One region of the Pseudomonas sp. MUP55 genome, then DNA from elsewhere that is predicted to be linked to it. Evidence: riboswitches for the same ligand, from Rfam matches in the RefSeq annotation. Region 1 holds a riboswitch; each other region holds the start of a gene.

Evidence for each region. A riboswitch is a leader RNA that binds a small molecule or an ion and turns the genes downstream of it on or off. The one in region 1 is predicted to bind cobalamin.
Region 2: linked by a shared signal. The riboswitch ahead of cobW (cobalamin biosynthesis protein CobW) and the one ahead of cobO (cob(I)yrinic acid a,c-diamide adenosyltransferase) in region 1 are both predicted to bind cobalamin.
Region 3: linked by a shared signal. The riboswitch ahead of SC318_RS17425 (ABC transporter substrate-binding protein) and the one ahead of cobO (cob(I)yrinic acid a,c-diamide adenosyltransferase) in region 1 are both predicted to bind cobalamin.

What each region holds. Positions count from the first base shown of each region.
Region 1 covers NZ_CP138214.1:4,199,619-4,210,062, forward strand. The annotation lists partial or broken gene SC318_RS18830 (cobyrinate a,c-diamide synthase) at 1-965, opposite strand, end outside; gene cobO (cob(I)yrinic acid a,c-diamide adenosyltransferase) at 962-1,573, opposite strand; cobalamin riboswitch at 1,653-1,888, opposite strand; gene SC318_RS18840 (PQQ-dependent sugar dehydrogenase) at 1,988-3,301, shown strand; gene SC318_RS18845 (C40 family peptidase) at 3,436-3,975, opposite strand; gene SC318_RS18850 (C40 family peptidase) at 4,120-4,749, opposite strand; gene hda (DnaA regulatory inactivator Hda) at 4,962-5,666, opposite strand; gene SC318_RS18860 (AI-2E family transporter) at 5,871-6,944, opposite strand; gene SC318_RS18865 (DUF2066 domain-containing protein) at 6,997-8,037, opposite strand; gene purM (phosphoribosylformylglycinamidine cyclo-ligase) at 8,378-9,436, shown strand; tRNA gene SC318_RS18875 (tRNA-OTHER) at 9,515-9,620, shown strand; gene purN (phosphoribosylglycinamide formyltransferase) at 9,712-10,086, shown strand; gene SC318_RS18885 (DUF3108 domain-containing protein) at 10,095-10,444, shown strand, end outside.
Region 2 covers NZ_CP138214.1:2,646,534-2,656,977, reverse strand. The annotation lists gene cobN (cobaltochelatase subunit CobN) at 1-1,214, opposite strand, end outside; gene cobW (cobalamin biosynthesis protein CobW) at 1,218-2,279, opposite strand; cobalamin riboswitch at 2,372-2,572, opposite strand; gene SC318_RS11920 (hypothetical protein) at 2,957-3,538, shown strand; cobalamin riboswitch at 3,636-3,837, shown strand; gene SC318_RS11915 (CbtB domain-containing protein) at 3,934-4,122, shown strand; gene SC318_RS11910 (CbtA family protein) at 4,134-4,838, shown strand; gene SC318_RS11905 (cobalamin biosynthesis protein) at 4,835-5,257, shown strand; gene cobM (precorrin-4 C(11)-methyltransferase) at 5,296-6,045, shown strand; gene nfuA (Fe-S biogenesis protein NfuA) at 6,157-6,741, opposite strand; gene SC318_RS11890 (fatty acid cis/trans isomerase) at 6,836-9,142, opposite strand; gene metH (methionine synthase) at 9,308-10,444, shown strand, end outside.
Region 3 covers NZ_CP138214.1:3,876,353-3,886,796, reverse strand. The annotation lists partial or broken gene SC318_RS17465 (LysR substrate-binding domain-containing protein) at 1-352, shown strand, start outside; gene SC318_RS17460 (hypothetical protein) at 549-905, opposite strand; gene SC318_RS17455 (nucleotidyltransferase family protein) at 1,015-1,587, shown strand; gene tspO (tryptophan-rich sensory protein TspO) at 2,956-3,396, shown strand; gene SC318_RS17445 (alpha/beta hydrolase) at 3,396-4,346, shown strand; gene SC318_RS17440 (GNAT family N-acetyltransferase) at 4,353-4,850, shown strand; gene SC318_RS17435 (ABC transporter ATP-binding protein) at 5,002-5,766, opposite strand; gene SC318_RS17430 (FecCD family ABC transporter permease) at 5,763-6,767, opposite strand; gene SC318_RS17425 (ABC transporter substrate-binding protein) at 6,764-7,774, opposite strand; cobalamin riboswitch at 7,889-8,083, opposite strand; gene SC318_RS17420 (DNA/RNA non-specific endonuclease) at 8,121-9,050, opposite strand; gene SC318_RS17415 (M4 family metallopeptidase) at 9,184-10,245, shown strand; gene SC318_RS17410 (protealysin inhibitor emfourin) at 10,274-10,444, shown strand, end outside.

The DNA.
Region 1 (10,444 bases):
CATTCGGCGAGCAAGGGCTTGCCGGCCGCATGATGAGCGCGGATGGCATCAAGCATCGGTGTGTTTGCCGACAGGGCCTGGTGATGCAGCTCCGGGTAACCGCCAGGTAGATACAGGCTATCGGCTTCAGGCAATGCGCCGTCATGGATCGGCGAAAAGAAACTCAACTCGGCGCCCATCGCCCGCAGCAGGTCCAGACTGGCGCCGTAGGTAAACGCGAAGGCCTCGTCACGGGCCACAGCAATGCGTACCCCGGTGAGCAGCGGCTCGGCGGCGATCACCTGCGGCGCGGCGAAGGTCACCGGCGGCGGCAGGGCGACTTCGCAACTGCTGCCCAACGCCTGAGCGGCAGCGTCCAGGCGCATGTCGAGGTCATTGAGTTCGCTGGCCTGCACCAGGCCCAAGTGACGGCTGGGCAATTCGATGCCGGTTTCACGCGAAAGCGCGCCGTACCAGCGCAACCCTTCGGTCAGGCTGCCTTCCAGCAACTGCGCATGGCGCAAGGTGCCGACACGATTGGCGAGCACGCCGGCAAATGGCAGGTCCGGCTGGTAGCGCGCCAGCCCCAGCGCGAGCGCGCCAAAGGTTTGCGCCATGGCCGTGCCGTCGATCACCCCCAGCACCGGCACACCGAAGTGCCGTGCCAGGTCGGCGCTGGACGGCGTGCCGTCGAACAGGCCCATCACGCCCTCGATCAGGATCAGGTCGGCCTCCCCCGCCGCTTCCCACAACAGACGTCGACTTTCCTGCTCGCCGACCATCCACATGTCCAATTGATACACCGGCGCGCCGCTGGCGCGTTCGTGAATCATCGGGTCGAGGAAGTCCGGCCCGCATTTGAATACGCGCACCTTGCGCCCCAGGTTGCGGTGCAGGCGCGCCAACGCAGCGGTGACGGTGGTTTTGCCTTGGCCGGACGCCGGTGCGGCGATCAATACGGCCGGGCAATGACGGGGCTGATTCAAAGTTCGACGCCTTTCTGAGCCTTGATACCGGCCTGGAACGCGTGCTTGAGCATGCCCATTTCGGTGACGGTATCGCCCATTTCGATCAGCTCAGGCTTGGCGCCACGGCCGGTGACCACCACGTGCTGCATCGGCGGCCGCGCTTGCAGGTCGCTGAGCACCTGGTCCAGGTCGAGGTAACCGTGCTTGAGGGCGATGTTCAGTTCGTCCAGCACCACCAGGCCGATGGCAGGGTCATTGAGCATCGCCCGGGATACGGCCCAGGCCGCTTCGGCGGCGGCGATATCGCGCTGGCGATCCTGGGTCTCCCAGGTAAACCCTTCGCCCATCACGTGAAAGCGCACCTGCTCGGGAAAACGGCGGAAAAACAACTCCTCCCCGGTGCTGTTACGGCCCTTGATGAACTGCACCACACCGCACTGCATGCCATGCCCCATGGCCCGGGCCAACATGCCAAAGGCCGAACTGCTTTTGCCTTTGCCGTTACCGGTCAGCACCAGCAGCAAACCGCACTCATTGGGCGAATTGGCAATGCGTTCGTCAATCACGGCTTTTTTGCGCAGCATACGCGCCAGGTGACGCTCGTCGCGCTCGGGGGTATCGGTCATGGCAGCTCTCCGTTGGGGCTGGACAAAAACGGCGGGCAGGAAAAAAGAAAAAACAGACAGCCAAGCATCGCCCACCGTGATGCTGTTGAATGTTTCAGGCCGGTCTCCGGGCTCATGAGTGGCGTTCAGGCCGGCGCTGCGCCTTCCCATATCGTGTGGATACAGTGGCAGAAGGCAGCGTCTTGACTCATTTACCGTTGCGGGGGCAGCGCCGGAATTGCGGCGGCACTGTGTACAAGTGCGCTCACTCACCGGCTTCCCTGTTTCACTCTGTTGACGCATACGCCACAGAGCACCTGGAACAAGCCGCGAAGGTTAGTGGGTTGGGGGTGGAGCGTCAATTAAAGCTGGCCCTGTACTTGAACCATCAAGGCAATGTGCTTCTCTACCCTTACAGGTATTCAGGAGAACACCATGCCTAAAAACAGACTCGCCCTACTGATCGCGCTGGCCGGCACCCTCGCCGCCTGCGGAGAAAGCTCGACCCTGCAGGTGGTCGATGGCACCGGGCCCTCGCCGACGTTGCCGGAACCGAACGAGACGCTGATCCCCACCGTGAACATCGCCCCGGCTGTCGGCTGGCCCGACGGCGCCAAACCAACGGCCGCTGCCGGCACCCAAGTGGCTGCGTTCGCAGAAGGTCTGGACCATCCGCGCTGGCTGTATGTGCTGCCCAACGGCGACATCCTGGTGGCCGAGACCAACGCACCGCCCAAGCCGGATGACAGCAAGGGCGTGCGCGGCTGGGTGATGGAGAAGGTCATGGGCCGTGCGGGTGCCGCAGTGCCAAGCCCGAACCGCATCACCCTGCTGCGCGATGCGGACCACGACGGCGTCGCCGAAACCCGCACGGTGTTCCTGGAAAACCTCAACTCGCCGTTCGGCATGGCGCTGGTCGGCAACGACCTGTACGTGGCGGACTCGGACAAGCTGCTGCGCTTCCCCTATCAGTCTGGCGAAACCGCGATCAAGGCCACAGGCACCAAAGTCGTCGACTTACCGGGGGGCAGCCTCAACCATCACTGGACCAAAAACGTGATTGCCAGCCGGGATGGCAGCAAGCTGTATGTCAGCGTCGGCTCCAACAGCAACGTCGGCGAGAACGGCCTTAAAGCCGAAGAAGGCCGGGCGGCGATCTGGGAAGTCGACCGCGCCACAGGCCAGCATCGGATTTTCGCCTCCGGCCTGCGCAACCCCAACGGCATGGCATGGGAACCGCAGAGTGGCAAATTGTGGACGGCGGTGAACGAGCGCGATGAAATCGGCAGTGACCTGGTGCCGGACTACATCACCTCGGTCAAGGATGGCGCATTCTACGGTTGGCCCTTCAGCTACTACGGGCAACATGTGGATGTGCGCGTCAGCCCGCAGAGCCCGGAGCTGGTCGCGCAAGCCATTGCGCCGGACTACGCGGTAGGCCCTCATACCGCGTCGCTGGGGCTGACATTCGCCCAAGGCAACAAACTCCCGGCGCAGTTCGCCAACGGCGCGTTCATTGGCCAGCATGGTTCATGGAATCGCAAGCCGCACAGTGGCTATAAAGTGATCTTCGTGCCGTTCGAAGGCGGACAACCCAAGGGCCAGCCGGTGGATGTCCTGACCGGGTTCCTCGACAAGGATGAGAACGCCATGGGCCGGCCGGTGGGCGTGGTGGTCGATCAGCAAGGCGCTTTGCTGGTGGCTGATGACGTGGGGAATAAGGTATGGCGGGTGTCTGCTGCCAAGTAAAGATTCCCTGGGCCGATACAAAACCAATGTGGGAGGGGGCTTGCCCCCGATAGCAGTGTGTCAGGCACAGATACTGTGACTGATACTGCGCTATCGGGAGCAAGCCCCCTCCCACATTTGGATTGGTGGTTTGTTCAGGGATTTCGCGCCAGGTTTGCCGGCAACACCCGCTTGGCGCTCAGGTAGGCATTCTGCCAATACGCCTTTGACAAGGTATCCAGCTTCACCGTACCGCCGGTCTGCGGAGCATGCACAAAACGCCCCTCACCCACATAGATCCCTGCATGGCTCACCCGCGAACCACCGCCGGTGGCAAAGAACAACAGGTCACCGGTTTGCAGGTTTTGCTCGCTCACGTCCTGGGCGCGCATCACGATCAGCTCGCGGGTGGTACGTGGCAGAGAGATGCCGGCCGCGTCGCGGTAGACAAAGCCAATCAGGCCACTGCAATCAAACCCCGAGTCCGGCGTATTGCCGCCCCAACGGTAAGGCGTGCCGACCAGGCCCAGCGCGCGGAAGAGCACGTCTTCAGCCGCAGGCGAGAAATTCTGGGTGGAATAGTTGAACACCGGCTTAGGCTTGGCTGCGACGGGCGCGGGCGGCGGTGGACGGCTTGCGCAGGCGCTGAGCAGCGCGGCGCAAACAAGCAGAATGAGGCGGGCCGAGGTCGACATGGGCAGAACAATCCTGATCTGGATGCGGCTTTCGCTGCCGAACGCTGAAAACCAGAACGCGCAAGCAAAGCTCGCGCGAACGGATTACAACAATGTCCAGGGATTCTAGCGCTTACACGTCAAACTTCAAGTATCACTTTAACTTTACTTACTGGCGGTAACCGTAGACGGGGCCATGGCGAGTGCACGCTTGGCTTCGATAAAGGTTTTGCTCCAGTAGCTGTCGCCCAGGTTATCGACCCGAACACCACCACTGCGACGGCTGCTGGAGTGGATAAACTGGTTATCACCCAAGTAGATACCGGCGTGGCTGACACGACCGCGACCGGCCGTACTAAAGAAAAGCAGATCACCAGGCTTGAGGTTGTTGCGCGCGACCAACGGTGCTTTCACGTTGATCATTTCGCGAGTGGAGCGCGGCAGGTTCATGCCGGCCTCTTCACGAAACAGGTAGCCGATAAAACCGCTGCAGTCGAAACCGGCTTCGGAAGTGCCGCCGAAACGGTAACGGGTACCGATCAGGGACATGCCGCGTTCGAGAATGCTGTCGGCCAGAACAGGCAGCTGGTAAGGCTTGCTGCCGGAGAAATCGGTGAGTTCTTTTTCGGTTGCCAGCTCTTCTTCATAAACAGAAGCAGACTGTGCAGCAACGAATTTAGCCTGATTTTGAACCTGTGGTTTTTGCTGCTCTGCCACCTGCTGGGGGTGGGAGGCGCAACCAAACAACAGGGTAACGAGTGCGAGAGGCACGAGGGGTGCGAAGCGATTTAGCATGGGCACGACCGTGGCTGATGTGTAAAGAAGGCGAGACTATGCCCTCTATCACATCGATTTGCAAATTCAATCGAGTTCTTTGTGACTTCTCGTTTGGACTATGCCATCTAAGCCCTCAATCCCTGATACCCGCCGCTTGCGTGGCCAAACCGGCCAAAACGCAGGTTTTCTGGCGCCTGGAATTTGCCCAGGCCTTGAAATACAAGGGCTGGCTACCAGCCGAGGGTTTCCTTGAGAAAGGGAATGGTGAGCTTGCGCTGGGCCTGCAACGAGGCCTGGTCGAGTTGTTCGAGCAAGTCGAACAGCGCGCTCATGCTGCGTGTGCCACGGGTGAGGATGAAGTGGCCGACTTCGTCGGTCAGGTGCAGGCCGCGACGCGAGGCGCGCAGTTGCAGGGCGCGTAACTTGTCCTCGTCGGACAACGGGCGCATCTGGAAGATCAGCGCCAGCGTCAGGCGCGACTTGAGGTCGGCCAGCTTCACCGGCAGCTCGCGGGGCGACGTCGACGCGGCGATCAGCAGGCGCCGCCCACTGTCACGCAGGCGGTTGAACAGATGAAACAGCGCCTCTTCCCAATCGGCCTTGCCCGCGATGGCCTGCAGATCGTCCAGACACACCAGTTCGTATTGTTCGAGGTTGTCGAAGATGCCGACACCATGGTCCATCAGCTCAGCCAGGGGCAGGTAGACCGCCGGCTCGCCCATTTGCTCGAAGCGCAGGCATGCGGCCTGCAGCAAGTGGGTACGCCCTACGCCATGCTTGCCCCACAGATAGATCAGGCTTTCAGTCCACCCGGCGTCGGCTTCGCAGAGGCGCTCGACATAGCCGAGTGCAGCGGCATTGGCGCCTGGGTAGTAGTTGATAAAGGTAGCGTCGTCACGCAGACGCACACCTAGGGGCAGCTGAATCGGTTTCATGCTGACTGAACGGCTCCCATCGAACCGTGAGTGGCCTCTGTGTAAAGTTTGCAAAGTTTATACTCGTGGCGCTGGGTGCACAATGCAGCAGACCGCAAGCAAAATCAAAGGTTTGCGTTAACTTGCAGGTTTACGTGGATTGTTTGACGCCCCCCTCCCCTTAAACAACAAACCCGGCCATGGGCCGGGTTTGCGTTATCGCGATTACAGGTCGGGGTCTTCAACCCCCGTGTACACGTCCGAATCCTTGTACAAATCGTGCACATGCCGCACCAGCACCATGATCACCGCCGCCACCGGCAGCGCCAGCAGGATGCCGGTAAAGCCGAACAACTCACCGCCCGCCAGGATCGCAAAAATCACCGCCACCGGATGCAGGCCGATGCGGTCTCCCACCAGCAGCGGCGTCAGCACCATGCCTTCCAGCGCCTGGCCGACCATGAACACCGCGACAATCCCCAGCATCGGGTACAGGTCACCGCCGAACTGGAACAGCCCCGCCACCAGCGCCGCACCGATGCCGATCACGAAGCCCATGTAAGGCACGATTGCCGCCAGGCCGGCGATCAGGCCGATCAACAAGCCCAGCTCCAGGCCGATCGCCATCAAGCCGGCGGCATAGATGATGCCCAGCGCCAGCATCACCAGCAATTGCCCGCGCACGAACGCGCCCAGCACCTCATGACACTCGCCCGCCAGGGACACGATGCGTTCCTCACGGTCGCGCGGCAGCAAGCTGCGGATCTTGGCCACCATGATGTCCCAGTCACGCAGCAAGTAGAACGCCACCACCGGGATCAGCACCAGGTTGGTCAGCCAGCCGATCAGTGCCAGGCTCGAAGCGGTGGCCTGGCTGAGCACCACACCGACGATATCGGTGGTCTTGTCCATGTGTTCGCTGATCGCCGCCTTGACCTTGTCGAACTTCCAGAACCCGTCCGACAGCCCCAGCTTGGCCTGGGCCCACGGCATGGCCGTGTGCTGCAACCAATCGAGCATCTGTGGCGCCAGTTCGTACAGCCGATACAGCTGCTTGGCCAGCATCGGCACCAGCACCAGCACCAGCGCGGTAATGATCAAGGTGAACAAGGCAAACACCGCGACCACACCCAAGGTTCGCGACAGGCCAGCTTTCTCCAGGCGATCCACCACGGGATCGAACAGATAGGCGAGCAGCAACGCAACCAGAAACGGCGTCAGGATCGAATGCAGCAAGAACACAAAAACGCACAGCAGGACAATCCCGCCAAGCCACACCCAACGACGCGTATCCGCCATAAACCACTTCCTCTGTTATTGACTTGCCGCTTCTATATAGAAGGAAGGCCACTTACCAACGAAAACGTAACTGCGCCTGGGGTTCAGGCGCGGCGACCGGTTGAGCGCCATCGGCCGCTGGCTGCTGGGCGGCAGGTTCGCCGGCCGGCACCTCCTGCAACTTGGCCAGGCTCAACTGGGTACGCAACTGATCGGCGCTGCCATTGACGCGATACACAATGCGACTGCCATCGACCCGCTGCGGCTGACCACCAAAGGGCTCCAGCAGACGGCCCAGCACGGCGTAACGCTCCAGAGTCATGCCTTGCACCTCAAGCAACTGTTCGGCGCTGACCCCCGGCTTGACCGCAAAACGCGGCGCGAGCTTCTGGCTGACCGCGAGCAATACGGCATCGGCGACCGCGCCAGTGTCAGCGCCCTGGACGCTGCCCTGCTCGGTTTTATCACCCAGCCACAGGCGCCATTTGGCCTGCCACTGGTTGCCTTCCTGGCGCGCATGCACCGCCAGCAACGCATCGGCGCCGTAGCGTTCGGAGGCCGCGCGCAACGGCGTGGCGTCGGCACTTTCCAGGTTTGGCGCGGTGGCGACCACCTGTTCGTCCAGATCACCCAGCGGCAGGCGCAGCGGCAAGCCTCGGTGCTGGGCCGCCCGGCGCAGCGCTTGAGCCACCGCCTGTCCGTCACCGACCAGGCTGCTGCCTTCGGTAGAGTCGTTCAGCCACCAGCCGAGGATTGAGGGTCGATTGCTGCCCCAGATCGCCAGCCCGGCGTCACGCAAGGCGCGATCGGTGCTGACCGGGTCGAAATCCACCTGCAGGCTTTCCGGCGGGCCGGCGTCGTAGCCGTATTGGCTGATGATTTGTTGCGGATCCTTGCGGATCGCCGCCAGGCCTGGGCCCTCGGCGGCCTTGGCATCACCGGTCAAGCGGATGACCAGGGTCTGCACGGCGCGCTGAGTGGCCTGGTCGCGCTCCTGGGGCGACTGGCTGCTGACCGGTTCGAGAACTTGATAGAGGCCATTGAGGGTTTCGGCATGACTCGCCAGGCTGACCAATGACAAGCAGCCTACAAAAAAGAATTTACACAGACGCATGGAAGATTCCCGAACGACAAATTTAGCGGCTGGAACAGACCGCGTGAACTCGGTTTGGCAAGGCTGTGACACAGCGACCGGTAAAACATTCACAGGTCTGGGTAAGTTTAATGCTGTCACAACGATAGCGGGTTCAAGGCTATACCTTAATACGCTCCATTACCGGCCCGATTCGGTTTTTTTTAAGCTCATATGCCCTGCCCGTCGGCCCGAGGATGGCCGCTGCCCCTCAAGCCTGATAAAATCGCGCGCCTTCGCAGACCGTCAACGGCTGGGCCTTTTACAAAGAGTGCCTGCCGGCTCGGTCGTTACCCAGAAATCCCCCCTAAAGGCCTGGATCATGAGCAAGCAACCCTCCCTGAGCTACAAGGACGCCGGTGTAGACATCGACGCCGGTGAAGCATTGGTCGAACGCATCAAGAGCGTCGCCAAGCGCACTGCGCGCCCTGAAGTCATGGGCGGCCTGGGCGGTTTTGGCGCCCTCTGCGAAATCCCGGCCGGCTACAAGCAGCCTGTACTGGTTTCCGGCACCGACGGCGTGGGCACCAAGCTGCGCCTGGCCTTGAACCTGAACAAGCACGACAGCATCGGCATCGACCTGGTGGCCATGTGCGTCAACGACCTGGTGGTCTGCGGCGCCGAGCCGTTGTTCTTCCTCGACTACTACGCCACCGGCAAGCTCAATGTCGAGACCGCGACTCAAGTAGTTACCGGCATCGGCGCCGGCTGCGAACTGTCGGGTTGCTCCCTGGTCGGCGGCGAAACCGCTGAAATGCCAGGCATGTACGAAGGCGAAGACTACGACCTGGCCGGCTTCTGCGTGGGTGTGGTCGAAAAGGCCGAGATCATCGACGGCTCCAAGGTGGCGGCCGGCGACGCCCTGCTCGCCCTGCCGTCCTCCGGCCCGCACTCCAACGGTTACTCGCTGATCCGCAAGATCATCGAAGTGTCCGGCGCCGACATCGAGAACATCCAGCTCGACGGCAAGCCCCTGACCGACCTGCTGATGGCCCCGACGCGCATCTACGTCAAGCCACTGCTCAAGCTGATCAAGGACACCGGCGCGGTCAAAGCCATGGCCCACATCACCGGCGGCGGCCTGCTGGACAACATCCCGCGCGTTCTGCCAAAAGGCGCCCAGGCGATTGTCGACGTGGCCAGCTGGCAGCGCCCGGCGGTCTTCGACTGGCTGCAGGAAAAAGGCAACGTCAACGAAACCGAGATGCACCGCGTACTGAACTGCGGCGTGGGCATGGTCATCTGCGTGGCGCAGGAACACGTTGAAACCGCGCTGAATGTATTGCGTGAAGCCGGCGAGCAGCCTTGGGTGATCGGCCAGATCGCCACCGCTGTCGAAGGCGCGGCCCAGGTTGAACTGAAGAACCTTAAGGCGCATTGATGCCTGTTACCTGTGATGTGGTGGTGCTGCTCTCCGGCACCGGCAGTAACTTGCAGGCCCTGATCGACAGCACGCGTACCGGCGACAGCCCGGTACGCATCGCTGCGGTGATTTCCAACCGCAGCGACGCCTACGGCCTGCAGCGCGCCAGGGACGCGGGTATCGAAACCCGCTCGCTGGACCACAAGGCGTTCGACGGTCGCGAGGCCTTCGACCGCGCCCTGATCGAACTGATCGACGCCTTCAACCCCAAGCTCGTCGTCCTGGCCGGCTTCATGCGCATCCTCAGCGCTGACTTCGTGCGGCATTACGAAGGACGCCTGCTCAATATCCACCCGTCCCTGCTGCCCAAGTACAAAGGCATGCACACCCACCAACGCGCCCTCGACGCCGGCGACAGCGAGCATGGCTGCAGCGTGCATTTTGTCACCGAGGAACTCGATGGCGGGCCTCTGGTCGTACAGGCAGTGGTTCCGGTAGAGTCACAAGACTCGGCGCAGACGCTTGCGCAACGGGTTCATACCCAGGAACACAGGATTTATCCGCTGGCTGTTCGCTGGTTTGCCGAGGGTCGGTTGATTCTTGGCGAACAGGGTGCATTATTGGACGGTCAGTTACTCGCGGCCAGCGGCCACTTGATTCGAACCTAGGAGATTTTATGCGTCGCGCCCTGCTTTTCGCTTTTGCGCTGTTCGCTCTGCCTGCCGTGCAAGCGGCAGACCTTCACCCCTTCTCCGTCAGCTACACCGCCGACTGGAAGCAGCTTCCCATGAGTGGTTCGGCTGAACGCAGCCTGACCAAAAACGGCGATGGCACCTGGACCTTGAACTTCAAGGCCTCAATGATGATTGCCAGCCTGACCGAAACCAGCGTGATCCTGTTTGACAAGGACACCCTGCAGCCCAAGAGCTACAGCTTCGAACGCGGCGGCCTGGGCAAGGCGAAGAAGATCAACCTGGACTTCGACCAGGCGACCAAGAAAATCACCGGCTTTGAAAACAAGGACCC
Region 2 (10,444 bases), 1.6 Mb from region 1:
GCCGCCGCCGGCGTGTCCAGGCCCACGCCATTGCCGATACGGCCATCGCGGGTGGGGTAATTGGCCAGGATCAAGCCAACGCGTTTGTGCGCATTCGACACCCGCGCCAGCTCGACCCAGCGGCGCGCCAGTTCGGCGACAAAATCCATGCGTTCGGGCACGGCGCGGTAGCACACCACGTCCGACTGGCTGCGCTCACTGCGCCAGGCCAGGTCCTTGAAGCTGATCGGCCGGCTGATGATGCGCCCGTCCAGCTCCGGCAAAGCAATGTGCATCGCCAGGTCGCGCGGGCCCAGGCCTTGCGCGCTGGCCTCCCAGCCGGGCTGGTTGTCCTGCGCGCAGATCGCCTGAATCACCGGGATGTTGCGGCGAAACGGGCGCAGATGCGGCGCTTCGGGACTGGACTGGGCAAAGCCGGTGGTGTTGAGAATCACCGCCGCCTGCACGTCATCCAGCAGGTCCTCGACCACCGCCAGGCAGCCTGGCTCCTTCAAGCTGGCCACCGCGATCGGCAACGGGTTAAGACCGGCCGCTTGCAAACGCTGGCAGAACACATCGATAAACCCGGTATTGGCCGCCTGCAAATGCGAGCGGTAGAACAGCACCGCCGCCACCGGGCAATCGGCGCGCCAATCGGCTTGCCAGTTTGCAAGCTGGGCGTTGGCGGTATGCGGATGGTAGATCGAGGTGCGCGGCAAGCTTTGCGGCTCAGCCCAGGCATAGTCGCGCCCCAGGTAGCCGCTGGCCAGGCAGCGATAGAAATCCAGCGCATTCCCCAACCCACCTTGGCGCAGGAACTGCCACAGGCGGTCACGCTCGGGTGCACCGACGCTACTCAGGCCGCTGAGTTCCGGGTCCGGGCGATCATCCCCCGGGACCAGGATGAGCGTTACGCCGCGCTCGGCCAACGCCTTCAGGCGCTCGATGCCGTAGCGCCAGTAACCGATGCCGCCATGCAGCGAAATCAGGATTACCTTGGCGTGGCGCAACACCTCGTCGACGTACAGGTCGACTGAGGCATGGTTCTGCACTTGCATCGGGTTGGCCAGGCGAAAACTGGGGTAATCCTCGGGCAACTGCCGCGCTGCCTCGGCAAGCAGCGCCAGGCTGGAGTCGCCGCTGCACAGGACCACCAGCTCGGCGGGGGTTTGTCCAAGGTCGGCGATATTGTCGTCCGCGACGAAGCCGCCGGGCTGGGTCCTGAGCAGGTGCATGGGTCAGGCGCTGAGGGCGGCGCGCAGTTGCGCTTCAAGGCCGGCCGCGTCAAGCGCCTGGCCGATCAGCACCAGGCGCGTGGTGCGCGCTTCATCGGCGCCCCAGGCGCGGTCGAAATGCTTGTCGAAACGCGTGCCCACGCCCTGGATCAGCAGGCGCATCGGTTTGCCTGGAATGGCGGCGAAGCCTTTGACGCGCAGGATGCCGTGCTGCACCACCAGTTGCGTCAGGGCGTCGAGCAACAGGGCTTCGTCGGCTTGCGGCAGGTCGATGGAGATGGAGTCGAAGGCGTCGTGGTCGTGGTCATCCTCACCGTCGTGGTGATGGTCGTGATGGCTGTGGCGGGCGTCGATATGTTCTTCGGAGCCGGCGCCCAGGCCGATCAGCACGTCCAGAGGCACGCGTCCGCTGCTGGCTTCGATGACCTTGACCGCCGGCGGCAGCTCCTCGGCCACTTCCAGGCGCACACGGGCCAGGTCTTCGGCGCTGATCAGGTCGGCCTTGTTGAGGATCACCAGGTCGGCGCTGGCCAGTTGGTCGGCAAACAGCTCGTGCAGTGGCGATTCATGGTCCAGGTTCGGGTCGAGCTTGCGCTGGGCGTCGACCTGGTCCGGGAACGCGGCGAAGGTGCCGGCAGCCACGGCCGGGCTGTCGACCACGGTAATCACGGCGTCGACGGTGCAGGCATTGCGGATTTCCGGCCACTGGAAAGCCTGGACCAGCGGCTTGGGCAGCGCCAGGCCCGAGGTTTCGATAAGGATATGGTCAAGGTCGCCACGGCGGGCCACCAGTTCGCGCATCACCGGGAAGAATTCTTCCTGCACGGTGCAGCACAGGCAACCGTTGGCCAATTCGTACACACGGCCGTTGGCTTCTTCTTCGGTACAGCCGATGGAGCACTGTTTGAGGATTTCACCGTCAATGCCCAGCTCGCCGAACTCATTGACGATCACCGCAATGCGGCGGCCCTGGGCGTTGTCGAGCATATGGCGCAGCAGCGTGGTTTTGCCCGAACCGAGAAAACCGGTAACGATGGTGACGGGGAGTTTGGCCAGTGTTTTCATCGGATGCCCTTTGGGGCGGGCATACGGGACGATAGGCCCTGCGACGGCGCGCAGCAGCAGATTTCGTCACCGGATCACCCCGCCCGGTTGAATTGAAAAATCGTTTGCGAGGCAGGTCTCCTGGCTTGGGGCTTGCGGGTCTTGCGACCGGCGCTGGCTGCGCCTTCCCGCCGTATCGGCAGTGGCGTGGCAGTCAGTTGAACCCTTCACAGTTGCGGGGGCAGCCGCGGCTTGAACCGCGTTCCCTTCTTAGCTTCGACCTGGGCCGAAGAACCTCGAGCGAGCAAGGCTACGCAGTGCGGGGCAACAGGTCAACGTGATGAGGTTTGCGATGACGTAATTTGAAGTATTGCCTTGCGCTGGGTTACTGCCCGTGAAACAGCGGACATCGGGGCTGACGTATTAATTTGAGTATTTTCTCGAAGGCCCGCCAGGAACCCTTTGCCGACCAGCGCCACACAGATATCGCGTAGCCAAGAACATCGCCGATCCGAACACGTGCAGCGTCACATGAGTGGGCGAACTTAACTTATATCACCTGAGAATCAGACATGTTTGTTACCCCAGACACTACCCTGCTCCCCCCGCCGCAACTAAACGAAACATCGCGTGCGTCTGCACTGCACTTGTCGGCCGCGCCCCCGCGGCCTTATGAATCCTTGACTGATCAGATGCTGATGAAAGCATTGTTGCCTCACGCCAAGGTACTTGACCCCTATCACAACAGCGCCGTTACGTACCACGACCTCAAACGACTGTCAGAAGAAGGCATACAACCAAATGGTCAGCGTGCCACATCAGACCTGATTGCCTTGGTCCACGAATTACTGCAACGCGACGAGCTGACAAGTGACCTCGACATAGCGTCCGGTGCCGGGTACCAAAATGGCACGATAAAACTGGATTCAATGGCCAGGACAGCAGGCGATTTTTCCAGTGCCAGCGATCACCAACTGCTCCTGGCGGCTGGGAAATACCATAAAGCGTTTGATTCAACTGGCAACGGTTACGTAAATTTCAATGAGCTGAAACAAGCAGCAGGATTAGTACACAGTGATCGGTACTTTTCCGACGAAGCAAAAAGCGTCGCCAGCACACTATTGAACCGCCCGGAACTTCTTAAAAAGCTGGATATTGGTGTTGGCTTCCTGGGATTTGCAGGCAAGGAAGACCAACGGTATGACCTGGACAATCTAAAGTATCTAACACGCAACGCTTCACAAGAATTCAATCATCCCTTCAAAAGCCGCACAGACTGACAGGGCTACCAACACGGGTTACGTATGCCCCGTTGTGTTTATCGTGATGAAGCCAGGTCACTCACCTGATTTGACTCGTCTGAGCTGCTCATGGTCTTCTACACACCTTGTTTCGGGTGCCCTTCACAGGGTGAAACGGGAAACCGGTGAGTCACGCGTTGTGACGAGTCCGGTGCTGCCCCCGCAACGGTAAGCGAGCGAAGCGTCAAATCCACTGTGCCTGTGCATGGGAAGGAGATGCTTGAAAGGCCCAGTGCCCCTCGCAAGCCCGGAGACCGGCCCGAAAATTTCAGATAACAAACCCGCGGTGGGCGGGCGCTGTTCATAACCCTGCGTGCCCGGCTCGCGGGGTTTTCATGCGCTCGTTTCCCGCAAGTACCTGAAAGGGACGCGCCATGTCGATCATCAGCAGCACTTCGCCCACTTCCAGCAACGCCTCCACGCTGAGCCAACGCCTGAGCGCCGCAATCGGGGCATCGATCCTCGGTGCGTGCCTGGTGTACTTTGCCGGCTTCTCGCATATCGAGGCGGTGCACAACGCCGCCCATGATACCCGCCACAGCGCCGCGTTCCCGTGCCACTGAGGGCTGCCGAGATGATCAAGCATATTGCGCAAACCGCAGGTTTCACCGGCTTGCTGGCCGCGCTGCTGCTGACCCTGCTGCAAAGCTTTTGGGTGGCGCCGCTGATTTTGCAGGCAGAGGCATTCGAACAGACTCCGGCGACCACACAGGCGGTGCATGAACACACGGCCGATACCGCCGCGCATACCCATGATGCCGCGGCCTGGGAGCCCGAGAACGGCTGGCAGCGCGTGCTGTCGACCACCGGTGGCAACCTGGTGGTGGCGGTCGGTTTTGCCCTGATGCTGGCCGGGCTCTATACGCTGCGCCCGCCGACCCGCACCGCCCAGGGATTGCTGTGGGGACTGGCCGGTTACGCCACCTTTGTGCTCGCTCCTACCTTGGGCCTGCCCCCGGAACTGCCAGGCACCGCCGCTGCCGACCTGGCCCAGCGTCAGATCTGGTGGGTTGGCGCTGCCGCCTCGACCGCCGCCGGGATTGCGTTGCTGGTGTTCGGGCGCAGCTGGCTGCTCAAAGTGCTGGGCGTGGCGATTCTAGTGGTGCCCCATGTGATCGGCGCACCACAACCCGAAGTGCATTCGATGCTGGCCCCGCAAGCCCTCGAAGTCCAGTTCAAGATCGCTTCACAGCTGACCAATGTTGCATTCTGGTTGGCGCTGGGCTTGTTCAGTGCCTGGCTGTTCCGCCGTCAGCGCGACGACCAATACCCGGCATGAGCCTGGTTGTCGGCCTGGGCTGTCGGCGCGGCTGTGATGCTCGCGCCCTGCTGGAGCTGGTTGACAACGCCCTGGGCGAAGCAGGTGCTGACCGCCAGCACATCGGCGCATTGGCAACCATTGAGCAAAAAAAGCATGAGCCAGGGCTTTTGGCACTGGCTCAGGTACTAAACGTGCCGCTGCTGTGGTTCAGTGCCGCGCGCCTGAGCGCTTATGAACACCGCCTGAGCCATAAATCGGCCGTCGCCTTTGCCCATACGCAGTGTTACGGGGTTGCCGAGAGCGCCGCACTGGCGGCGGCCGAACAGCTCGGCAACCCCACTGCCCCGCTGCTGGTCACTCGCCGCAAGAGCGCACAGGCCACCGTTGCATTGGCTTGCGTGGGCTGCAACGCGGATAATCACCGCATCCGATCTTGAGCACTGTTCATGCTCACGCGATTCAACAGGAAGATTGCATGACCGTTTATTTCATCGGCGCCGGCCCCGGCGACCCGGAACTGATCACCGTCAAAGGCCAACGGCTGATCCGCAGCTGCCCGGTGATCATCTACGCCGGCTCGCTGGTACCCGCCGCTGTGCTGGAAGGTCATCAGGCGCAGCAGGTGGTCAACAGCGCACAATTGCACCTGGAACAGATCATCGAGCTGATCAAGACGGCCCATGCCGCAGGCCAGGACGTTGCGCGGGTTCACTCCGGCGACCCCAGCCTGTACGGGGCAATTGGCGAGCAGATCCGTCATTTGCGTGAATTGAATATCCCTTTCCAGATCATTCCGGGGGTCACCGCGGTAGCGGCTTGCGCTGCGCTGCTGGAAACCGAATTGACCCTGCCGGATATCGCCCAGAGCGTGATATTGACCCGTTACGCCGACAAGACAAGCATGCCCGCCGGTGAGGACTTCGACAGCCTGGCGCGGCACGGCACCACCATGGCGATTCACCTGGGGGTCAATCATCTGGACACAATCGTCGCCCGGCTGCTGCCGCATTATGGTACCGACTGCCCGATTGCCGTGGTGCACAGGGCGACCTGGCCGGATCAGGATTGGGCCATTGGCACGATGGGTGACATCGTCGGCAAGGTTGAGGCAAAGGGCTTCAGGCGCACCGCATTGATCCTGGTGGGTCGCGTGTTGACCAACGACAGTTTCAGCGAGTCATCGCTTTACCGTGCCGGTCACGCTCACCTTTATCGTCCCGAATAAACATCAGCACGCTAGATTCTTTATCAGGAAAATGGCGTAATTCGTTGAATTTAAAGCAATAAAAAACGGCGCTCACGGTGCGCCGTTTTTTGTTCGCAGTGAACGCCTTACTCAGTAGTAGGCGTTTTCTTTCTGCGTGTGGTCAGTCACGTCACGTACGCCTTTGAGCTCAGGAATGCGCTCAAGCAGGGTGCGCTCGATGCCTTCACGCAAGGTTACGTCCGCCTGGCCGCAGCCCTGGCAGCCGCCACCGAATTTCAGCACCGCGATACCGTCTTCAACCACATCGATCAGACTGACCTGACCGCCGTGGCTGGCCAGCCCCGGGTTGATCTCGGTTTGCAGGTAGTAGTTGATGCGCTCGTTGACCGGGCTGTCGGCGTTGACGTTCGGCACCTTGGCGTTCGGTGCCTTGATGGTCAACTGGCCGCCCATGCGGTCGGTGGCGTAGTCGACCACGGCGTCGTCAAGGAAGGCTTCGCTGAAGGCATCGATGTACGCGGTGAAGCTTTTGAGCCCCAGGGCGGTGTCTTCAGGCTTCTCTTCACCAGGCTTGCAGTAGGCAATGCAGGTCTCGGCGTACTGGGTGCCGGGCTGGGTGATAAAGACGCGGATGCCGATACCTGGGGTGTTCTGCTTGGACAGCAGGTCAGCCAGGTAATCGTGGGCGGCGTCGGTAATGGTTATGGCAGTCATGGAAACTCCTCACAGGCTTGCCGGCAGTTTACGCCAAATTATTACACAGGTACAAAGTCCTAGTGTTTTTGTCGGAAAAGCCCAACTGACGCCGTCAGAGGTTTTCATAGCGATTCATATCCAGCACGCCCTCTTCTACCGGCGTCGTTTCGCGGATGTACTGCGAAAGGTCATGAAAATACTGCCAGAACTGCGGATGACTGCGGCGCACACCCCAACGATCAACGATTTTCTCAAAACCCTCGGCGTCCTTGGCGCCTTCCATCGCCGCCACAAACGCCGGCACCTGCTGCGCGGGCACATTGAACATGAAATTCGGGTAGCTGCTGAGCACCCCCGGATAGATCGTCAGCGTGTCCAGCCCCGGCTGATAGCGATACGCCTCACCCAGCAGGAACGCCACGTTGCTGTGGGCGCGGTTGCGCAACAGGCTGTAGACCATGCGCTTGCCGCCGGGGGTCTCGATCCGCAGCATGGTGGCTTCGGGCAACTGGTCGATCACCTTGAGGCCCGCCGCCGGGCGCGAGGTCAGGCGACTCAGTGCTTGCTCGGCGTCTTGCAGCGCCGGGTCGATGCCGTCACGGGAGCAGAACGCGCCGGTGCAGCGGTTGATCGGGTCGGGGCTGGCATTGAGTTGGCCGTAGCGGGTCAGCAATTGATTGGCGAAGTCGCGCTTGGGGTCTTTCTCGCTCAGATGCAGACCGCTGGGCTTGCTGTCGTCAATCGCCTCGTAATCCAGCCACAGTTTGAGCTTGCCGCTGTTCTGGTACCAGTCGTCCATAAAGTCTTCGCGGGTGTCGGCGGGCATCAGGCGCAGGAAGTTCTGCTCGGCACCGTTACGGATCAAGTCGAAGTACAAGCGGGTCTGGGCCTGGTGGGACACGTTGCCGAACACGTCAAAGTTCACCGCCAATTGGTAATAGGTGCGCTCCAACAGCGGATAGTCGAACAGCCACATGGTCTGCGGCACTTCACCGATCAAACCCTTGGTCACCGAGGCGCTGTCAAAGTGACGGAAGATGCTCAGCAAGGCGTTGTCGTTGCCCGCCCACAGCGTGGCCCAACTCGGTGGCGGCAGGTCGGCATAATTGTCACGGCGCAGCGCTTCGTACTGGTTGCGCTTGTCGCGATACGCCAGCCACAGGTTCAGCACGCTGCCCACGTCGTCATTCTGCCCAGGCATCGCCAGCAGCGGCGTGGCCTGGCCGCGATACCGTGCATCGGTGATGTACAGGTCGTGGTCCGGGTCCTGGAACAAGGTCCAGAAGTTATCGCGAATCACATCCGTCGCAATCTGCCCGCGGCACACCGGGCCGCGTATGAAGGTACGCACGAAGTATTCGGCGTTATCGAGCATGAACTGGTAACGCGCCTTGGCCGGGATGGCTTCAAAGGTGGCGAACGGGTTGGCCCGACTGCCGGGGCCATAGCCCGGCAAGGCGGTCACTTGCCAGTCACCGGCGTAGAACAGCGCCTTGATGCGCGCCAGTTTCGCGGCGCTGAACGGGTAAGTGATGTGGGTTTTGTGCACGATCACGCCCTGCACCGGCCACAGGCGGTAGTACACCCGGGTGCCGGGGTCGTCGTTGGGGCGACGCGTGGCGATCAGGTCGATGGGCTGTCCGCTTGGCGTGCGCGAGCGAACCCATTGAAAGTAGTGCCCCGGCTCACCGTTTTCGAAATAGATGTGGGCGAGGAACAAATGTTCGAACAGCCAGCGCGCCACCAGACTTTCGCGGGCGCCCGCCTGGTTGAACAGGGTTTCCCACTGCTGTACCTGCAGGGCTTCCTTGGCGCTTGGCGCCAGGCTCTGCTCGTCAAGCGGCGCGCCGGAAGCCAGCCAGCGTTGCAGCGTCTGGTACTGCGGGTCGGTCAGGCCAGTGACAGCCAGCGGCATGCCCTCCTTGGGATGGCTGCCCGCGTAAGCATTGAACTCGCCGGGGGCCGCGCACAGGTTGGCGCGGTTCAAGCCCAGCACAATCTCGTCGGGCAGCTTGGCATTGGGTTGCAACGGCGCGTTATGGCCCAGTTCCAGCATGCGCGCCATCAGCGCCGCCTGGCTGCCCTGGGCGTCCAGTACCGAATAGAAGCCCTTCTGCTGCCAGGCCTGCTTGCCGAACGCGTCGTAGAACAAACGGGTGGTGGGCGTGGCCGTGCTGCGCTCGCCGTCATACACCGGCATTTTGCTTGCACCCCGCGCAGCGCCCTCGGCGCTGCCCAGGTTGAGCTGGCAGGCCGAGTCGTAGCAGGCGTGGCAGGCCACGCACTTCTCGGTGAAGATCGGCTGAATATCGCGTGTATAGGAAATCGCCTGAGCGGGACGGTTTGCCGGCACAACTTGCGCCTGCGCTGTACTGGCTATCAAGGCCAGGACGGCGCTGACGATCAAACGAAGTGACATGTATCCGGTCCCGATTCAAGGTATGCGGTGCTGAAAGTGGCGGTGATTCTACCGGGCCATGACGGCCGGCAACATGAGCGATATTCATGCAGAACCGCGCATGCTCAAAATCGGCACAGGTTTGTTATGATTCATGCCTCCGTAATGCCTGACCAGAGTAGTCCCATGTCCGATCGTAGCGTTCGTCTGCAAGCCCTCCACCACGCCCTCAAGGAACGTATCCTGATCCTCGACGGCGGCATGGGCACGATGATCCAGAGCTATAAGCTTGAGGAACAGGACTACCGTGGCAAGCGTTTTGCCGACTGGCCGAGCGACGTCAAGGGCAACAACGACCTGCTGGTGCTCACCCGCCCTGACGTGATCGGCGGGATCGAAAAGGCCTACCTGGATGCCGGTGCCGACATCCTGGAAACCAACACCTTCAATGCCACGCGCATCTCCATGGCCGACTACGGCATGGAAGAGCTCGCCTACGAGCTGAACGTAGAAGGCGCGCGCCTGGCGCGTAAGGTGGCCGACGCCAAGACCCTCGAGAACCCGGCCAAGCCGCGCTTCGTCGCAGGCGTGCTCGGCCCCACCAGCCGTACCTGCTCGCTGTCGCCGGACGTGAACAACCCCGGCTACCGCAACGTGACCTTCGATGAACTGGTGGAGAACTACACCGAAGCCACCCAGGGCCTGATCGAAGGCGGCGCCGACCTGATCCTGATCGAGACGATTTTCGACACCCTTAATGCCAAAGCCGCGATCTTCGCGGTGCAGGGCGTGTTCGAGGCGCTGAACCTCGAACTGCCGATCATGATTTCCGGCACCATCACCGATGCGTCCGGGCGCACCTTGTCCGGCCAGACCACCGAAGCCTTCTGGAACTCCGTGGCCCACGCCAAGCCCATCTCGGTCGGTTTGAATTGCGCCCTCGGTGCCAGCGAACTGCGCCCCTACCTGGAAGAGCTGTCGAACAAGGCCAACACCCACGTTTCCGCGCACCCCAACGCCGGCCTGCCCAACGAATTCGGTGAGTACGACGAACTGCCTGCGCAAACGGCCAAGGTCATCGAAGAGTTCGCTCAGAGCGGCTTTCTCAACATCGTCGGCGGCTGCTGCGGCACCACGCCCGGCCATATCGAAGCCATCGCCAAGGCCGTGGCCGGTTATGCGCCGCGTGCCATCCCGGACATTCCCAAGGCCTGCCGCCTGTCCGGCCTGGAGCCGTTCACCATCGATCGCAGCTCGCTGTTCGTCAACGTCGGCGAGCGCACCAACATCACAGGTTCGGCCAAGTTCGCCCGCCTGATTCGT
Region 3 (10,444 bases), 320 kb from region 1:
CGAGGAGGGCGGGCACAGCACCGTGGGCTTTCTCTGGTTTCGTACGGGCAAATCCTTGCCCTACGCGATGCGGCGTGGTGAGGAACGCATCGAGACCCAGGGCCGCCCGCAACTGACGGTCGACGACGGCAATGCGTACCTCGCCGCCGGCCTGGCGGGTCTGGGCATGCTTTGGCTACCGCAGTACATGGCCAAACCGCACGTGCTCAGCGGCGAGTTGCTGCCGCTGTTTGAGGACTGGCACATGGCGCCAATGCCGATGTACCTGGCATTCCCGCCCAATCGCCATGTCAGCGCCAAGGTGCGGGTCTTTATCGACTGGGTAATAGAGTTGATGGCCGAGCATGCGCCGGTGGCTGGAGCAAGGACAGGCTCGATGACCAAGCCCCTCGAACAAGAAACGTCAAGTGAAATCAGCGCAACCGCCATGCACGCGAGCATGGTGCGATCTGTATCTCATGAATGACCTTTTCTGGCCTGGAGTCATCGCCGAATTCGATTCAATCATTCGCCATTCGAATCGGTTTCAGTCGTCTCCAGCATTTGGGTTATCGACGCGCCAGCCTCGCACGCCAGTCACCCCCCTGTTGCACGCGGCACTCTTCTTCGGAATCAAACTGCACGCAACGCTCCATCGCCAAGGCCGGAACGTCTGCAGCATGCAAAGCCGTGGCGGTCAGCTCGCGCATGCGTTGGTCGGCACCGGTGGCGAGGGCGAGTGCCTTGTTGGCGCGGGTGTCGAACACCCAGGTTACCCGCAGGCTTTGGGGGAAGGCGCTGTAGTCGACCGTGTGGGTCAGCCAGTCGAAGCCCGGGATTTCGGCCTTGGCGGTTTCGCAGGCTTCAGTGAGGGCGGCGATCAATTGGCGGTCGAGGCGGGCGCTGTCGCGTTGGGTCAGCGGCATCTGGGGCTCCGGTTTTTGTAAGTGCAGGGCGCCCATCATACTGGAGTCGTGGGCGCGGCTGATCTGCGGTAGAGTCGAGGCGCGTAGAACAGATCCCCCAGGAATCTTCATGACATTGACCGTCGATACATTACTCCAGCTGGCCATGACCAACCCCGTCAACGCTGAGATTACCGCACGCTTGCCGTCGCTCGGGGTACAGCAGTGCCTGCTCACAGCCGGTTGTCTGTTTCAGGCGGTGTGGAACCATCAGGCGAATCGCCCGGTGGACGAGGGGGTGAAGGACTATGACGTTTTTTACTTTGATCAGGATCTGTCCTACGAGGCAGAGGATGCGGTGATTCGTAAAGCCGAGCAGTTATTCCAGGACCTGGGCGTCAACGTGGAGGTCAAGAACCAGGCGCGGGTTCACCTCTGGTATGGGCAGCGGTTTGGCCGGCCATACCCCCAGCTGCAGTCGGCCAGGCAAGGGGTGGACCGTTACCTGGTGGCGGGCACGTGCATCGCGTTGGATATTGCCACGGGAGAGGTGTATGCGCCGTACGGGTTGGCAGATGTGGAGCAGGGCGTGCTGCGCATTAACCCCACGCATGCGGAGCCGGAGCTGTTTTTGCACAAGGCCCGCAGTTATCAGGCGCGCTGGCCTTGGCTCAGGATTGTGCAACCGGGACCCGCCGAATAACCCGCCGAGGGCGGTCTAGCGCTGCGCCTGTCACGATGGCCCTGCAAACCGAGATCCCGCTGACACCGCCGATCCCCTGTGGGAGCTGTCGAGCTTTAGCGAGGCTGCGAAAGCGGTGTGTCAGGCAATGAAAATGTCGACTGTGCCGCCGCCATCGCAGCCTCGCCGGGGCTCGACAGCTCCCACATTTGAGCGGTGTTGTTGGTCAGAACTGCACTCGTTTCGATGGCGCTGGAAAACCAGGATCCCGCTGACACCGCCGATCCCTGTGGGAGCTGTCGAGCTTTAGCGAGGCTGCGAAAGCGGTGTGTCAGGCAATGAAAATGTCGACTGTGCCGCCGCCATCGCAGCCTCGCCGGGGCTCGACAGCTCCCACATTTGAGCGGTGTTGTTGGTCAGAACTGCGTTCATTTCGATGGCCCTGGAAACCAGGATCCCGCTGACAACGCCGATCCCCTGTGGGAGCTGTCGAGCTTTAGCGAGGCTGCGAAAGCGGTGTGTCAGGCAATGAAAATGTCGGCTGTGCCGCCGCCATCGCAGCCTCGCCGGGGCTCGACAGCTCCCACATTTGAGCGGTGTTGTTGGTCAGAACTGCACTCGTTTCGATGGCCCTGGAAACCAGGATCCCGCTGACACCGCCGATCCCCTGTGGGAGCTGTCGAGCTTTAGCGAGGCTGCGAAAGCGGTGTGTCAGGCGCTGAAGATATCGACTGTGCCGCCGCCATCGCAGCCTCGCCGGGGCTCGACAGCTCCCACATTTGAGCGGTGTTGTTGGTCAGAACTGCACTCGTTTCGATGGCCCTGGAAACCAGGATCCCGCTGACACCGCCGATCCCCTGTGGGAGCTGTCGAGCTTTAGCGAGGCTGCGAAAGCGGTGTGTCAGGCGCTGAAGATATCGACTGTGCCGCCGCCATCGCAGCCTCGCCGGGGCTCGACAGCTCCCACATTTGAGCGGTGTTGTTGGCCAGAACTGCGCTCGTTTCGATGGCCCTGGAAAACCAGGATCCCGCTGACACCGCCGATCCCCTGTGGGAGCTGTCGAGCTTTAGCGAGGCTGCGAAAGCGGTGTGTCAGGCAATGAAAATGTCGACTGTGCCGCCGCCATCGCAGCCTCGCCGGGGCTCGACAGCTCCCACATTCGAGCGGTGTTGTTGGTCAGAACTGCACTCGTTTCGATGGCCCTGGAAACCAGGATCCCGCTGACACAGCTAACCCCCCTGTGGGCGCCGCGGTTGTTTTGGCTTCATGACGTGGGGACGAAGCGGCCTGCCTGTCATTTTTGCGGCGCATATTGAATTTATCTGCGCTAGTTTGAGTCATTGAAAGCAGAGCGTTGCTTTCCACCCACTCGACCTCAAGGACCGATCATGACCTTCTTCATTTTCCTGCTCGCCTGCGCCGCCGCCGCCAGTACCGGTGTGATCTTCAAACCCGGCGCCTGGTACGAATCCCTGGTCAAGCCCAGCTTCACTCCGCCCAATTGGTTGTTCCCGGTGGCGTGGACGATCATCTATCTGCTGCTGGCCTGGGCCGGTTATCGCTTGAGCCTGATCCCGGGCAGTGAAATGGTGTTGGCGCTGTGGGCGGCGCAGATTGCGTTGAATACGCTGTGGACGCCGGTGTTCTTCGGCGCGCATCGCTTGTTCGCGGGGATGGTGATCATTGTGCTGCTGTGGCTGACCGTGGCGGCGATGGTGGTGCTGGCGGTGCGTCTGGACCTGATTACCGGCTTGATCCTGTTCCCGTACCTGGCCTGGCTGTGTGTGGCGGTGGCGTTGAACTTCTCGATCCTGCGTAACAACCGCTGATGGCTTACCAACACTGGCCCGCCAGCGAGCCCGAGCTGGCGCAGATGCGCCGCTTCAATCAAACGCTGGCGTGGATGCCCCGCTTCAAGGTGCGCAACCGCGTCACGCCACGGCTGATCCAGGCGCTGTTGCGCACTCGCCAAAGCCTCAAGAAGGCGCCGGTGGTGGAACGCAGGCTCGTCGGCTCCGTGCCGGTGCGCATCATGCGCCCGGCCGGTGCACCCAAAGGCGTGGTGCTGGATATCCACGGCGGCGGCTGGGTGATCGGCAACGCGCAGATGAATGACGACCTCAACCTGGGCATGGTGCGCGCCTGCGACGTGGCGGTGGTGTCGGTGGATTATCGGCTGGCCGTCAACACGCCAGTCGAAGGGCTGCTGGAAGACTGCCTGGTCGCTGCGCGCTGGCTGCTGGAAGACTGCGCCGAGTTTGCCGATTTGCCGGTGATTGTTGTCGGCGAGTCGGCCGGTGGGCACCTGGCGGCGGCGACGTTGCTGGCGCTCAAGCAGTGGCCGCAGCTGCTCAAGCGCGTCAGTGGCGCGGTGTTGTACTACGGCGTTTACGACCTGACCGGCACGCCGAGCGTACGCACCGCTGGGCCGCAGACGCTGTTGCTCGATGGTCCGGGCATGGTAACGGCGCTGCGCTTGCTCACGCCGGGAATCACCGACGAAGAGCGTCGCCAGCCGCCGTTATCACCCTTGTATGGAGACTTTGCAGGCATGCCGCCGGCGCTGATGTTCGTGGGCGAGTTGGACCCGCTCAAGGACGACACGCTGCTGATCGCCGAGCGCTGGGCAGAGGTTGAGGCGCATCTGTTGCCTGAAACGGCCCATGGTTTTATTCATTTTCCGGTGGCGATGGCTGATCGGGTTCTGGCGTATAGCCGCCAGTGGATAACCGGCAGGATTTGCGCTGCCCTGCATCCCGAGCAGCTTCAGCCTTATTGAGGGTTTATGCACGAGAAGCCCACCATTGAGGCGGTTAGCGCTGCGGCTATCCCCGATGTTCTGGAATTTGTGATGCGGGCGCGTGCCGAGCTTTTTCCCCTGCTCAGCACTGCCGCCTTGCCGGACGATCTGGCGCGCTTCGAGGCGGTATACCTTCACGGAGGCGGGCGATTTCTGACTGCCCAGGCCGATGGGCAGATCGTTGCCGCCATTGGCTATCTGCCGTATGACGGGCGTTTCCCGCAGTTGAATTACCAGGGGCTCAAGACGGTGGAAGTGGTGCGCCTGTACGTACTCCCCGCATGGCGTCGCTTCGGCCTGGCGGGTGAGTTATACCGTTCGCTGGAGCTGCTGGCACGGGCCGATGGCGTGGAGATGGTCTACTTGCACACCCACCCGTTTCTGCCTGGGGCAATTGATTTCTGGCGACGGCAAGGGTTTGAGGTAGTGGACGTCGAGACGGATCCGGTGTGGCAGACCACGCACATGCATCGGGCTATGTAAGATCCTTGCGTCTGATCGTTCCCACGCTCCCGCGTGGGAAAGCCGCCCGTGACGCTCTGCGTCACCCAGCGGTTTGCGGGACGCGGAGCGTCACAGGCGGCATTCCCACGCAGAGCGTGGGAACGATCTGCTCGATGATCTGCTCCAGGCGTCAGTTGGAGCGCAGGCGCAGGATTTTTGCACCGTCAAACGGATCTGTCAGGTAATGGCCCTGCACCCCGAATGTCTCCTGTAGCCGCTGCGGCGTCAGTACCTGCAGCGGCGTGCCCAGCGCCACCAACCGTCCACGGTCGAGCACGGCCAGGCGATCACAGGTCAGCGCCTGGTTGAGATCGTGCAGGGCAATCAAGGTAGTGACCGGTAGCGCCTGCACGCCTTTGAGAATGGTCAGTTGGTGCTGGATGTCCAAGTGGTTGGTCGGCTCGTCCAGCAGCAGAATCTGCGGCCGCTGCGCCAGCGCGCGGGCGATGTGCACGCGCTGGCGTTCGCCGCCGGAGAGGCTGCGCCAGGCGCGATGGCTCAGGTGGGTGGCGTCCACGTCGTGCAGGGCCTGGCGCACGATGGCGTCATGTTCCTGCGACCAGGGGCTCAGTGCCGACAGCCACGGCGTGCGGCCCAGGGCAACGGCATCGAACACGCGGATGGCGTCGTCGGTATCGGCCTGTTGCTCCACCACGGCCACTTGCCGCGCGATGGCGCGACGGGACAAGTCGCCTAAACGCTGGTCGCCCAGGCGTACCTCGCCGTTGGCCGGCGTACGCAACCCCGCGAGCAACTTGAGCAGGGTCGACTTGCCCGACCCGTTTGGCCCGACGATGCCCAGGGTTTCACCCGACTCCACCTGCAGGTTAATGTCACGCAACAGCTCAGCCTCACGCACCCTGAAGCCCAGCCCGTTGCAACTTAATACACTCATCGCGCATTTCTCCGGCCGATCAGGATCAGCGCAAACACCGGCGCGCCGACCAGTGCGGTGACCACACCCACCGGAATCACTTGGCCTTTGATCAGGGTGCGTGACAGCACATCGGCGGCGATCAGAAACAACGCGCCGCCCAGGGCGCTGGCGGGCAGCAAACGCGAGTGCCCGGTGCCGAGTATCAGGCGTGCGGCATGGGGAATCACCAGTCCGACAAAGCCAATGGAGCCGACAATCGACACCATCACCGCCGTCACCACCGCCGCGCAGCCCACCAGCACAAACTGCACGCGCCGCACCGGAATACCAACGGAGGCCGCTGAATCGGTGCCGAAGGTAAACGCATCCAGCGCGCGCCGGTGCCACAGGCACACCACCAGCCCCATCAACGCCACCGGCACCGCCAGCCACACCGCCGGCCAGCGCACGCCGCTGAGGTTGCCCAGCAGCCAGAACATGATGCCGCGCGCCTGTTCGGAGCTGGCGGATTTGGTGATCAGGAACGCGGTGAGCGCATTGAACAGCTGCGAGCCGGCGATGCCAGCCAGGATAATCTGCCCGGTGCCGCTGGACGAGCCGCTGGCCCGCGCCAACAGAATCACCAGCGCGAACGCGGCCATGGCGCCGACGAATGCGCCGGCCGACAACGAAATCAAACCGCCGCCCACGCCGATCAACGCAATCAGCACCGCACCGGTCGAAGCGCCGGCGCTGATGCCCAACAGGTACGGATCGGCCAACGGATTACGCAACAACGACTGCAGGATGACCCCACACGTGGCCAGGCCCGCACCACAGGCGCCGGCCACCAGGGCGCGGGTCAGACGGTAATTCCACACCACGCCTTCATCGATGGGGTCCAGCACGTAGCCGGCCGCCCAGAGTTTGTTGGCGAGCACCTGGAGCACCACCTGCGGCGAGATGGCGGTTTCGCCGATGGCCACCCCGGCGAGCAGGGCGATCAGCAGCAGCGTGAGGGCGAGCAGGGTTCGTATCATTGCGGCAGGTCGTAGCTGTCGATGGCGGCAGACAGTTGTTCAAGGCCGTCGAAGGTGCGCAGGCTGGCCTGCAGCGCCAGGGCGTCGAGGATGATGATGCGGTTGTGTTTCACCGCGTCCATGTTGCGGGTCACCGGGTCGCTGCGCAGGAAGGCCAGTTTCTTTTCATGGTCGTCGGCGGGATAGCGGCGACGGTCCATGCGCGCAATTACCAGGAAGGTGGGGTTGGCCTTGGCGATGGTTTCCCAGCCAACGGCGGGCCATTCTTCATCGGACTGCACCACGTTGCGCAGGCCCAGGGTTTGCAGCATGAATTCGGGAACGCCTTTGTGGCCCGCCACGTATGGATCGCTGGCCATCTCGGCGCTGGAAAACCACACCAGCGCGCTGGCCTGCTTCAAACCTTTGCGCTGCACGGTGGCAATGGACTTGGCCAGGCGCGCCTTGAGTTCGTCGGTAAGCTGTTGGCCGCGAGCTTGCACGTCGAAGATCTCGGCCAGTTGGCTGAGGCTCTTGTAGATCGTCTCGATACGGAACGCTTCCAGCCGCGTGCCGTCGGCGCCTACGCGATTGTCCTTGGCTTCGCAGTCCGACGGTAGCAGGTAGGTGGGGATGTTCAGCTCATGAAACTGCTCGCGGGTGCCCACCACGCCTTGGGGGCCGACCACCCATTCCAGCTCGGCGGCCACCAGCTGCGGGCGCTTGGCGATCACCGCTTCGAAGCTCGGCTCGTTATTGGCCAGGCGCTCGATGCTGTCGTTCTGCGCTTTGTACTGTGGCAAAACATCGTTGAACCACAGCGAGGTGCCGACCACTTTATCGCCAACGCCCAACGCATACAGCATCTCGGTGGCGGCCTGGCCGATGGTCACGCTGCGCGCTGGCGCTTGCGCAAACGTGACGTGGCTGCCGCAGTTTTCCAGCGTCAGCGGGTAGTGGGTAGGCGCCGCGTGTGCCAGGGCACAGCAACCCAGGCCGATGATCAGGGCCGTAACGCGTGGCAGCATGGGGCAATCTCCGTTTGAACCGTAGGTGAAGCAGGGGCGGTACGGTACGGAAATACACCCACGAACGCTGCCGGCCGGGCAGGGCAAGGATGGCCTTCCCGGACACCCCGCCGGTTAGTCAGTCACTGGGCCGGCAGGTCTCCTGACTGATGCGTCGTCGCCATGCTCCAGCCTTCCCGGACAACGTCCAGTGGCAGTGGGGAGCAGGCTCGGCATCTACAGTTGCGGGGGCAGTTTCGATTGACGTCGCGGGCGGCGTTTCGAATTCCCTATTAGTCCCGTGGGGGAACCGGCGGCGCTATGGTAGTTGATTCGGCCCTTGAGAGGGAGGTTGAAGTGACGCCGGTCACAGGCGGATATCTCCAGGCCCGCGGATCAACGCTTCGATGCGCGTTCCCGTGGCGCGCTCTTCGTTGCTGAAGCCGTCGTAGTCGGCCAGGTTGCCGAAGCGGATGCCGGTCAACTGTTCGATCTGAATCACGCTGCGCTGGTAGGTCCTGAGCGGGCCGAACACCAGGTCCAGTTGGCCCAGTTCGCGGCTCTGGTCGATCATGTAGGCGCTGGCCGAGGGTTTGCCGTCGTCGCTGAGGTAGGCCACGACTTTCCAGAACGCCTTGGGGATTTTCACGCCACGGTACAGGCGGTCGTCGTCGGCGAACACCGGGCCGGTAAATACGCTGGCGCGGGCTTTCCAGCGCTGGGTGTTGTCGAGAATGTAATCCTCCAGTTCCAGCCAGGTCTTCTGGTTGAAGCCGGTCATCTGCGGCGAGCAGTTGGTGAAGTGGAAGGTGTCGCCATTGGCAGTGTTCGCGTCGTCGCCCCAGTTGGGGTCCTGGCGCCGCACCAGGTGGCCACGGTCAAGACCATTGCCGGCGTACAGGTCTTCTCCCACCTGGGCGTCGATGGGCAGGCGGCCATCGTAGGCCCAGCTGTCATTGCTGCGCACGATGTCCACATGCTTTGCGCCGTCGATGTTGACGCCTACATACAGGGCCAGCCGGCGGGAACGCGACATGCTGATGGAAAAGTGCGTGTAATCCAGGCGCCCGGGCTGGGCGTCGCCCGCCAGGGCCGGGTCAAGCGTGGGCCAGGGCACGCCAAAGCTGCCAAGAAAATCTTCGGCGTAACCGCGCCGGTCTTGCAGGTCCTTGGCTGAGGTGACGCGTGGCGTTGCGGCCCTGGCGTCCAGCAGGGAGGGGCTCGGCGTGACCACGGGGCGAAGGTCCGCCAGCCTTGGGCGCCAGGCCAGGTCGATTTTGACGGTACGTGCCGGCATGGGGTACTCCTGATGGTTTGGGATAAACACGACTGCAACATCTTTTCATGACAATTTAGCCAAGGCGGCAGACTCGGGTCTATCCTGAAACCGTTAACCGGCCGTTCACCACACGCCAAAAAGGAGCCAGCTTATGTGTGTTCGCCAACAGCGCAACCCGATTTTCTGCCTGATCCCGCCGTACATGCTCGACCAGATCGCGCGCCACGGCGATAAAGCCCAACGGGAGGTCGCGCTGCGCACGCGCGCCAAGGACAGTACGTTCCGCTCGTTGCGCATGGTCGCCGTCCCCGCCAAGGGTCCAGCCCGCATGGCGCTGGCCGCGGGTGCCGTGAAACAGCGCTCGATCTACAGTGCCGAAAACAGCGACAGCCTGCCGGGCAAGCTGATCCGCGGCGAAGGCCAGCCAGCCAGCGGTGATGCCGCGGTGGACGAGGCCTATGACGGCCTGGGCGCGACCTTCGACTTTTTCGACCAGGTATTCGACCGCAATTCCATCGACGATGCCGGCATGGCCCTGGATGCCACGGTGCACTTCGGCCAGGACTACAACAACGCGTTCTGGAATTCGACCCAGATGGTATTTGGCGACGGCGACCAGCAGCTGTTCAACCGCTTCACCGTGGCACTCGACGTGATTGGCCATGAATTGGCCCATGGGGTTACCGAGGATGAAGCCAAGCTGATGTATTTCAACCAGTCCGGGGCGTTGAACGAGTCGCTGTCGGACGTGTTCGGTTCATTGATCAAACAGTATGCGTTGCAGCAGAAAGCTGAAGACGCCGACTGGCTGATCGGCAAGGGGCTGTTCACGAAAAAAATCAAAGGCACCGCGCTGCGCTCGATGAAGGCACCCGGCACCGCGTTTGACGACACGTTGCTGGGCAAGGACCCTCAGCCGGGGCACATGGATGACTTTGTGCAAACCTATGACGACAATGGCGGCGTGCATATCAATTCCGGCATCCCCAACCATGCGTTCTATCAGGTCGCGACCCGGATCGGCGGCTTTGCCTGGGAGCGGGCCGGGCGCATCTGGTATGACGCCTTGCGCGACGCGCGATTGCGGCCGAATTCGGGGTTTCTGCGTTTTGCACGCATCACGTACGATGTGGCCGGGCGTCTGTATGGCGCGAACAAGGATGAGCAGAAAGCCGTTAAGGAAGGTTGGAAAGCAGTGGGCATTAACGTCTGACAATCCGCCACGGCGGTGAGGAACAGCGATGCGAATCTCGATCAAGGAAAACGGCGGCCCGGCGTACTTTCCGGGCCTGGCCCAGCCTCGCAGCGTCGAGCTCGATGCCCTGCCCGAGCAGGATCAGCAGGAGTTGCGGCAACTGATCGCGGAGTCGAAGTTTTTCCAGTTGCCCCAAAGCACCCGGCCCTCCGGCAAT